Regions from separate parts of the Streptomyces sp. NPDC032822 genome, predicted to be linked through region 2. Evidence: riboswitches for the same ligand, from Rfam matches in the RefSeq annotation. Region 2 holds a riboswitch; each other region holds the start of a gene.

Region 1 (3,222 bases), on a different contig from region 2:
GATGAGCCGTACGGACCAGGTGTGGACCTCCGACAACACCGACCCGCTCGACCGGCTCGCCATCCAGCACGGCTTCACCCAGATCCACCCCGCCCGGGCCATGGCCGCCTGGGTCACCGACAGCCCCAATACCCAGCTCAACGGCCGGGTCAGCTCGCTGCGGTTCCGTTTTGTGAGCGCCATGGCCGGGGTGCTCGGGGTGGGCGGGGATCTCGCCGAGTGGACCGAGGAGGAGCTCGCCGAGGCGCGCGAGTGGGTGGATCTCTACAAGGAGATCCGGCCTCTCGTGCAGCGTGGCGACCTCTACCGGCTGCGGCCTCCGACGGGCGGGTCGAGCGCCGTGCAGTACGTGCTCGGCGACGAGACCGTCGTCCTCGCCTGGCTCCAGGCGCAGCACTACGGCGAGCCCGTGCCGGCGCTGCGGCTGCGGGGGCTCGACCCGGCGGCGTCGTATGAATGCCGCGAAACGGGCGAAGTTCACCGAGGTGCCGTTCTGCTGCATCACGGACTGCGGACGGGGCTGCGCGGTGACCTCGATGCGACGGTTCTCCGGCTGCGTCGTATCTAGGGCTTCTGCCCGAATTCCACACCTTCGCTCCAACTCCTTCTGGAATAAAGGAACCTGTGAATGTGCCACGTGAGGAGCGTCATATTCGTGACCGTGTGTCGCTCGTCATGTGCACGTAATCGGTGCCGTTTTCAAGGGAGTTTGACCGTGGCGGTCACCCTGTAATGCACACAGGGTGACCGGGAATTCTCTCAGGCGGCCGACAGGTGGCCATGCACAGGGAACCACTTACTTGTCCCTTTGCGTCTCGGTCGCTTACGTTCGCCCCGATCCGGACGGACGCCCAATCCTGCCGCCGCCCGGAGACCGCTCACACTCACCCGTCCTTGGCAGGAGCGGGGGACCCACAGGTACAACCGCCTGTTCCGGTCTCCGGAACGGCTAGGGGTTAAGCCGTACTTCGGTACGGCCGGGCATCTCCAGTCCGCACCCGACAGCTCACCTCGCAGGCGCCGGAGAGGAATTCGTCATGCCCGCGAAGGGTAAGCACCGCCGCCCGAAGTCCCAGCGCTTCACCCGTTCCATAGCCGTCGCCGGAACCGGTGGCGCCGCACTCGCCCTGCCGCTTCTCGGTGCCACCGGCGCGCATGCCGCCACCCCGCAGTCCGTCTCGGAAAAGGCCGTCGACTCGTCCGTTCCGACCACCGTGAAGAAGGTGGCCGAAAAGGCGACGGCCGAAAAGAAGGAGACCGCGCGGACCTCCGGCGCGAAGACCTACTCCGTGCGAGCCGGTGACTATCTCTCGAAGATCGCGGACGAGGAGAACGTCACCGGTGGCTGGCAGAAGCTCTACTCCGACAACCGGCAGGCCGTCGGCGACGACCCGTCGCTGATCCACCCCGGGCTGAAGCTCACGCTCGGCAAGAAGGCCACCACGGGCACCTCCCCGTCCTCCTCCGGCTCCTCGTCGAAGTCGTCTTCTTCATCTTCTTCGTCGGGTTCATCTGATGCGTCCGCCTCGTCGAAGACCGAGTCGGCCACGCAGAGCGCCGACAACGGCAGCTCCAGCGGCTTCACCCTCCCGGTGAGCGGAGCCTCCGTCGGAACCGCCTACCGCGTGTCCGGCAGCATGTGGTCCAGCGGCTACCACACCGGTGTCGACTTCGTCGTCCCGACCGGCACCGCCCTCAAGGCCGTCGGCGCGGGCACGGTCGTCTCCGCGGGCTGGGGCGGCGCATACGGCAACCAGGTCGTCGTCAGGCTCGCCGACGGCTACTACGCCCAGTACGCGCACCTCTCCTCGCTCTCCGTCTCCAGCGGTCAGACCGTGACCGAGGGGCAGCAGCTCGGCCTCTCCGGTGCGACCGGCAACGTGACCGGCCCGCACCTGCACTTCGAGATCCGCACCACGCCGGACTACGGCTCGGACGTGGACCCGGTGGCCTACCTCCGCGCGAAGGGCGTCGCCGTCGGCTGACACCCTCCCCGCGCCCCAGGCGCCCCGCAAGCCACCGAAGGCCGGACCCCGATCCCCGGGTCCGGCCTTCGGTGTGTGCCCCTCCGGCACCTTCGCCCTCGCTCGCTCATGATCACTTCATTGCGGTCGTGTGGCAGGGGTGCTCCGAGGGTCGACAGCGGGGGGAGGGTGGGGACACAGTGAACTCCGCAGTGGCGCAAGCGCTTTCTATGCCCTTTGGAGGTCACCGTGCCCCGCGCCGTCCTGAAGGCCGCCGCCGTCGCGATCGTCGGCGTGCTCGTCGGTGGGCCGCCTCCCGCCTTCGCGTCCGCCGATCCGTACACCGTTCGCCCCGACGACCGGCGCCTCGCGTACGAGGGTCACTGGAGCCGGAGCGCCGAGGCGGCCGTCACGGTCAACTCGGGCTCACGACTGCGCTTCCGTTTCACCGGCTCGGGTGTCCACGCCCGGTTCGACGTCTCGTCGATCACCGTGCCCGCGCAGATCCGGGTGTCGGTCGACGGAGGGCCCGAGCGGGTGTACGCCGTGGACCGCGGAGACCTGGAGATCACGGCGGACGGCGGCGGCTCCCGCACCGGCGGCACCCACACGGTCCGGATCTCCGTCAAGGACGTCTCCTCCCGGGCCAACCGCTGGACACCCCCGCTGGAGACCGGCGTGGTGCTGACCGGGCTGCGGCTCGACGACGGCCGCCTGCTGCCTCAACCCGCCCGGGCGGTAGGCCGGTTCGCCTTCTACGGCGACTCCGTCACCCAGGGCGTCATGGCCCTGTGCGACGTCAACACCTCCGACTGCGCCGACGGTACGGCCGCCTATCCCACGCTCGTCGCCGACGCCCTGCGCGCCTCGCTCACCCAGGTCGGGTTCGGGCGACAGGGCGTGATCCGGACCGGCAACGGGGGAGTGCCGGCCGCTTCCGAGGCGTACGGCTGGAACCACGCCGGGTCCACGGCGGACACGGACCGCCGCGCCGACGTCGTCGTGGTGAACCAGGGCACCAATGACGCCGTCTTCGGCTCGGCCGACTTCCGCCCCGCCTACCGGGCCTACCTCGAACGCCTGCGGGCCGGCGCACCGCACGCCCGCATCCTCGCCCTGCGCCCCTTCGACGGCACCCACGCCTCCGACATCGCGGCCGTGGTCGGTGAACTCGCCGACCCGCGCACCGAGTTCGTCGACACGACCGGGTGGCTCGGCGCGGACCGGGGGGACTTCAACGATGCCGTCCACCCCAGTG
Region 2 (3,222 bases):
CTGCGTGGAGGAGCGCGAGGACGCCATCGCCGCGTACACGCAGGCCCTGCTGTTCAGCGTCACCGGCAAGCCGCAGCACGCGGTGAAGGCCAGGGAGATCATGGACGCCTGGTCCGCGACGATGAGACGGCACACGGAGGAGAACGCCGGGCTGCAGACGGGCTGGGCCGGGGCGACCTGGGCGCGGGCCGCCGAGATCGTGCGGCACACGCCGGGGGGCGGGTGGCCGGCGGACCGGGTACGGCGGTTCGAGGGAATGCTGCGGAACGTCTATCTGCCCGAAGTCACCAAGAAGGTCCCGGACTTCAACGGCAACTGGGACCTCGTGATGACGGACGCGGCCATCGGCATCGCCGTCTTCCTCGACGACCACGCGGCCTTCGGCCACGCCCTGGAACGCTTCCGGGAGCGCGTACCCGCCTACTTCTACCTGGAGAAGGACGGCGGCGTCCCACTCACCCCGCCCGGTTCGAGCAACGACAACGCGCAGAAGCTGACGGCCTACTGGTTCGGGCAGGCGACGTACAAGGACGGCATCTCCCAGGAGACCTGCCGCAACTTCAAGCACGTCGGCTACTCGATCGCCGCCACCGCCCACGTCGCCGAGACCGCCTGGCACCAGGGCGTCGACCTGTACGGCGAGGTCAAGGACCGGCTGGCGGTGACCCTCGACTTCCACTCCCGTTACCAGGCCGGCGAGTCCGCGCCCCTCTGGCTGTGCGGCGGGAAGGTGGAGCGGACGATGGGACCGGACCTGGAGGTCGCCCTCAACCACCTGGAGGACCGGCTCGACGTCGATGTCCCGGTCGCGCACAAGCTCGCCGAGGAACACCGGCCCGCCGGTACCGACGACCTGTTCGTGTCCTGGGAGACGCTCACGCACGCCGGCAATCCGGGTGGCTGACACCGTGGTGAACGACGTCCCGCGAATGGCGTACACTGGAGTCACAACGACGCGGGGTGGAGCAGCTCGGTAGCTCGCTGGGCTCATAACCCAGAGGTCGCAGGTTCAAATCCTGTCCCCGCTACTGAAGGCCAAAGGCCGGAATCCAGAAATGGGTTCCGGCCTTTGGTGTGTCCGGCTCTCCCGTTGGAATGACGGAAGGTGACCGGGTGAGTGCCCTCCGCATCGCAGCTGACATCCTGTCAATCGCTGTGAAGGTGCTGAGGTTCGGTCAACTCGCCCGTTTTTCGCCGGTCATGGGCCGTAAGTTCCCGGCGGAAAGCTTAATGATCAAGTGGAACAGCTTGGAATCGAGGCCCCGGGTCTATTAACGTTCGATAACGCAGCGCGGTCGTCCCAGCCGTCACAAGAGACGGCTCCGTGCTCACGCGCCGAATCCTGCAAGGAACCGGGGAACCACTACTTGGGGTGAATCGCGCGGATGCCACCGTGGAACCACGGCCGGTATACGCGCGTAGGAGACCTTCCTGCTCCGAACCCGTCAGCTAACCCGGTAGGCGAGAAGGAAGGAAAGGAGCACGCCCACGTGGCGTCCAACCCGCCTGCCCCAGAAGCCCCGTTCGTGCCGGGCCAGCGTGACAGCGAGACCTTCGGCTACGGCACCTATCGCACCGACGAGGGCCCCTGGACGGAGTGGAATCCCACCGAGGAGTCCCTCCGCCCCGTTCGTGGCCGGCACCGCGTGGCCAAGCAGCGTGGCGGTCTCGCCCGCAGCTCCACCGTCCTCGGCGTCGGTGTCATAGCCGCAGTCGGCGCGGGCGGCATGGCCAGCGCGCAGACCGGCAAGCCGCCGGTGTCGATCTCCATCCCCGACCTGCCCAACGTGGGCTCCCTGATCTCCGACGACTCGGGCTCCGCCGAGGACACCACCGCGCTCAGCAGCGTCGGCACGGTCTCCGCCGATACCGAGGAGAGCGGATCCGACGCTGGCGAGGTGCTGCGCGCCCGGATCATGGCCCAGGCCGAGCAGCAGCAGGACCAGGCCGAGACCAAGGCCGCCGCCCAGGCCGCTGCCGCCGCCGAGAAGCAGGCCGCCGAGGCGGTCGCCAAGGCGGAGAAGGCGGCCAAGGACAAGGCCGCCGCCGCGAAGAAGAAGGCGAAGGAAGAGGCCGACAAGAAGGCCGAGGCCGCGCGCCTGGTCCAGCTGGCCAAGCAGTTCACCCTGCCGACCTCGTCGTACACGATCACCTCCACCTTCGGTCAGGCCGGCTCCCTGTGGTCCTCCGGCTACCACACGGGCCTCGACTTCGCCGCGCCCACGGGTACCCTCATCAAGGCCGTGCACTCCGGCACGATCACGCAGGCCGGCTGGGACGGGTCGTACGGCTACAAGACCGTCCTCACCCTCGACGACGGCACCGAGCTCTGGTTCGCCCACCAGTCGTCGATCAGCGTCAGTGTCGGCCAGAAGGTCGCCACCGGTGACGTGATCGGCCGCGTGGGCGCCACGGGGAACGTGACCGGTGCGCACCTGCACCTTGAGGTCCACGCCGGCAGCAGCGACTCGTCGGGCATCGACCCGATGGCGTGGCTGCGCAGCAAGGGGCTCAACCCCTGAGGTAGTCCAAGGTTGGGAAGGGGGGCCAGGGTCGGCCCCTCTGTGCCCGGCGGCCCTGACATCATCCCCCCGGTGTCAGGGCCGCCGGTCTTTCGTGCATTTCATGGTGGTCATGTCTTTTGTGCCTGAGGTTTTCGGTCAGGTCCGGTACGGGTTGTAGGGGTACGGCGTTGCTGTCGGGTACGCCGGTGTCGTCGCCGGGTAGCCGTACACCCCGTACACCGGCCAGGGCGGCGCGGCCACGGCCACCGGGGGTGCCGTCGCCCGGGCCGCGTGGTCCAGCGCCGGACGTGCCACCTCCCGCCGCCACCACAGCTCCGCCAGCAACTCCCGTTCCCGGACCAGGAAGTCGGCGTCCGCCCGGCCCAGTCGGCCCCGGTGTCGCAGGAACGCCAGCGATGTCGCGTACGCCTCGTACTGCGCCACCGCCCGCCCCGCCGCCCGCCCGAAGTGCCGCCGGGCGTGCTGGCGGGCCACTCGCCGGGCCCGCATCGAGCCGAGCGCGTACGGCTCGGCCGGCGTCAGCCAGCCCGCCGCCGTGTACGCGGGCAACTCCTCCCGTACGGTCTTCAGTTCCCGCTGCCTGGTCCAGATCACCAGCCAGGTCAGCAGCCCGAACGCGGGCACCATGAACGCCGAGTAGACGGCGAGGAACCCGTACTCGCCGAAGGTCGACGAGCCGTTCCAGATCGCGTGCATG
Region 3 (3,222 bases), on a different contig from region 2:
GCACGTTCAGCGCGATGTCGGCGATCTACGACACGCTCCAGTACGTCACCTGCGACGTGGAGACCGTCTGCCTGGGCCAGGCGGGCTCGTCGGCCGCGGTGCTGCTGGCCGCGGGGACGCCGGGCAAGCGGTTCGCGCTGCCGAGCGCGCGGATGGTGATCCATCAGCCCGCGCTCACCGAGCCGGTGCAGGGACAGGCCAGCGATCTCGCCATCCAGGCCGAGGAGCTGACCCGCACCCGGACCCGGCTGGAGGAGATGCTCGTGCGGCACACCGGGCGGACGCCGGAGCAGGTGCACACGGACATCGAGCGGGACAAGATCCTCACCGCGCCGGAGGCGGTGGAGTACGGACTGGTGGACGAGCTCATCCCCAGCCGCAAGGCCTCGCGCCGCACACCCGGCCGGGGGTGAGCCGCGCATGCTGCCGGACCTGCCGCCGCTGCCCGCCCTGACGCGCGCCGAGGGTGAGCTGATCGACCGTTATCTCGACGCGGTCGACCTGCTCGGCCGGATCAACCCGGCCCGGCACGGCGACACCTACAGCGGTCTGCGCGCCGCCCAGGCACTGGTGACGAAGGCGGCCGAGCTGCGGGACGCGCTGGCGCTGATGCACCGTCGGGGCGAGCGCGAGGTGCACGCCGACACGCTGGAGCGGGCGCTGCGCGTGCTGGACGGGGAGCGCCGCACGGCTCGCGTCACGCTGCCGCCGCGCTCCGACAGTTGACGCCCCGCACCACCGGTCCGGCCGCGCGGCCCTCCCGAAGACGCGTCCGGACCGGCGCCGAAACGGACCAAACGGCGTACCCCCTAATGGGGGAGACGCGCGTCCCTTTTCCCGCCCGTCAGGGTTGCGCAACATGCGGAGACCGAAGGCGGAATGAGTTGTTCCGGTGCTGGTCCGGGGGTGCTCGGGGCCCTCGACACCCCTTCGAACACCAGGACGTCCACCCGAACGGGTGAGTGGTGAGTAACAACACAAATCCCCGGTTCCGTTGGGATTTTCGGACAAGCGTGGGCCAAGATCCCTGACTGACGACAAGCCCCCGCCGCAGCGGCGGGGCGATCCGGGCGGACGCCGAGTCCTGCCGCCGCACGGATGACCGGTCGACAGAAGTGGATCGGCAGGAGTGGAGGACCCAAGCACGACGGGTCGCCGGGACGGTCACGCCATGACCGGGTCGAGCAGCCCTTGGGGTGAAGCCGCAGCAGCGGCCGGGCAACTTCGCCAGCCCGAATCCGACAGGTCATCCTTCACAGGCGGCTGACGAAGGGTTGCGCATGACTGCGCTCAATCGTGTCCCGTCGCTGATGGTCCGGGCCGGTACCGCCTCGGCCCTCACCATCGCCGCAGTGGGCGGCTCCATCGTGGTCCCGGGTGTCGCCTCCGACGCCGCGGCCGCCACGCCGGCGACGAAGGCACTCAAGATCGCGGCCTCCAAGAAGGGCTCCCCGTACAAGTACGGGGCCACCGGACCAAGCCGCTTCGACTGCTCCGGGCTCACGCTGTACTCGTTCAAGAAGGCGGGCAAGAAACTGCCCCGCACGGCGGCCCAGCAGTACAACAAGACACACCACATCTCCTCCAAGGGCCGCAAGGCCGGAGACCTGGTGTTCTTCCACTCGGGTTCGAGCGTCTACCACGTCGGCATCTACGCCGGGAAGGGCAAGATCTGGCACTCCCCGAAGACCGGGGACGTGGTACGACTGCAGAAGATCTGGACCAAGAGCGTCTGGTACGGCCGGGTCAAGTGACCCTCCTGGAGGGGGCGGCGGCGGTCCGACCCGCCGCCGCCCTCTTCGGGGCTTCACGCAGGGCGCGTCGCGGAGCCTGACGTACGGCCCGAAGCGCGCTACGGCTCCTGCTGCCCCGCAGCCGTCACCGGCTCGGCCGGCACGGTCCACGGGAGTTCGATGAAGACGGTCTTGCCGCCCTCGCGGGTGGGCCGGACCCTCAGCTTGCCGCCGCACTCCGCGGTCAGCCAGCGGATGATCACCATGCCCCGGCCGTTGTCCTGTTGGACGGCGGCCGGCAGTCGTTGGGGGAAGCGCGGGTGGCTGTCGGTCACACCGATGCGCAGGTGTTCGTCACGGTCGAGCTCGATGTCCACCGTGAAGGTGGGTGACTGCCCGAAGGTGTGCTGTACGGCGTTGGTGGCGAGTTCGGAGACGATGAGCCGGATGGTGTCGGCCGCCTCCGTGTCCCCCGCCAGACCCCACTCGGCCAGGGTGGTGAGCACGTAGGAGCGGGCGGCGGAGACCGAGACGGGATCGCTCGACAGAGTGACGGATGCTTCCAGGTGGTCTGCCATGGCGACGTCGTCCCTTTCCCACAGGACCGTAGTCCGACACGAAGGCGGAGGTTCGAGTACGGTCCCGGACTGGTGCTTCGCCGCCAGAGTGCCATTACCGGAGCGGTCACGGGTGGCGATCCACCAAGATATGCATATATCTGTCGCTCGAAGCGGTGAACCCTGCGACGGCAGACCGTATATGGGTACCTCGGTTGGAGTAAGGAGTAGCCCCATGCAGAACGGACCCGCGGTGCGCCGCCGGAAGCTGGGTGCCGAACTGCGTGCGCTGCGCACCGGTGCGGAGCTCACCAGCGGTGAGGCGGCCCGGATGGTGGGCTGGCACCAGTCGAAGGTGAGCCGGATCGAGACCGGCGCCAGCGGGGTGAAACCGGCCGACGTCCGGTTACTCCTGGACGCCTACGGGGTGCACGACCCCCAACTGCGGGAGCTGCTTCTGATGTTGGCCGGCTCCGACGAGGGCGGCGGCCGGAGCCACTGGTGGCACGCGTACCGGGGGGTGCTGCCGCCCACCTACCGGGACTTCATCAGCCTGGAGTCACAGGCCGGCGCGATGCGCACGCTGGAGACCTCGGTCGTGCCGGGGCTGCTGCAGACCCCCGAGTACGCCCGGGCGGTGACGAAGGCGGCGGTGGACGGGCTGGACGACGAGAAACTGGACGCCCTGGTGGAGGTGCGGCTGGCCCGGCAGCACGTACTGCGGGCGGATCCGCCGCTGGAACTGAGCGCCGTCCTGGACGAGGCCGTACTGCGCCGGGAGGTCGGCGGCCCGGACATCATGGCGCGTCAGCTGGCCCGGCTGGTCGACGCCGCGCATCTGCCCCAAGTGCGGCTCCAGGTGCTGCCGTTCACCGCCGGCGCGCACATCGGCATCACCGGGCCTTTCGTTATCTTCTCTTTTTCGCGCACAT

The links. A riboswitch is a leader RNA that binds a small molecule or an ion and turns the genes downstream of it on or off. The one in region 2 is predicted to bind cyclic di-AMP.
Region 1: linked by a shared signal. The riboswitch ahead of ACZ5VD_RS07710 (M23 family metallopeptidase) and the one ahead of ACZ5VD_RS12510 (M23 family metallopeptidase) in region 2 are both predicted to bind cyclic di-AMP.
Region 3: linked by a shared signal. The riboswitch ahead of ACZ5VD_RS11830 (C40 family peptidase) and the one ahead of ACZ5VD_RS12510 (M23 family metallopeptidase) in region 2 are both predicted to bind cyclic di-AMP.

The regions. Positions count from the first base shown of each region.
Region 1 covers NZ_JBVIOL010000002.1:460,461-463,682, reverse strand. Annotated here, with positions in the region: gene ACZ5VD_RS07715 (alpha-galactosidase) at 1-568, shown strand, start outside; cyclic di-AMP (ydaO/yuaA leader) riboswitch at 876-1,035, shown strand; gene ACZ5VD_RS07710 (M23 family metallopeptidase) at 1,038-1,985, shown strand; gene ACZ5VD_RS07705 (GDSL-type esterase/lipase family protein) at 2,214-3,222, shown strand, end outside.
Region 2 covers NZ_JBVIOL010000004.1:20,891-24,112, reverse strand. Annotated here, with positions in the region: gene ACZ5VD_RS12520 (alginate lyase family protein) at 1-904, shown strand, start outside; tRNA gene ACZ5VD_RS12515 (tRNA-Met) at 955-1,028, shown strand; cyclic di-AMP (ydaO/yuaA leader) riboswitch at 1,324-1,479, shown strand; gene ACZ5VD_RS12510 (M23 family metallopeptidase) at 1,491-2,522, shown strand; gene ACZ5VD_RS12505 (PrsW family intramembrane metalloprotease) at 2,661-3,222, opposite strand, start outside.
Region 3 covers NZ_JBVIOL010000003.1:606,438-609,659, forward strand. Annotated here, with positions in the region: gene ACZ5VD_RS11820 (ATP-dependent Clp protease proteolytic subunit) at 1-413, shown strand, start outside; gene ACZ5VD_RS11825 (hypothetical protein) at 421-726, shown strand; cyclic di-AMP (ydaO/yuaA leader) riboswitch at 1,144-1,277, shown strand; gene ACZ5VD_RS11830 (C40 family peptidase) at 1,281-1,754, shown strand; gene ACZ5VD_RS11835 (ATP-binding protein) at 1,853-2,311, opposite strand; gene ACZ5VD_RS11840 (helix-turn-helix domain-containing protein) at 2,526-3,222, shown strand, end outside.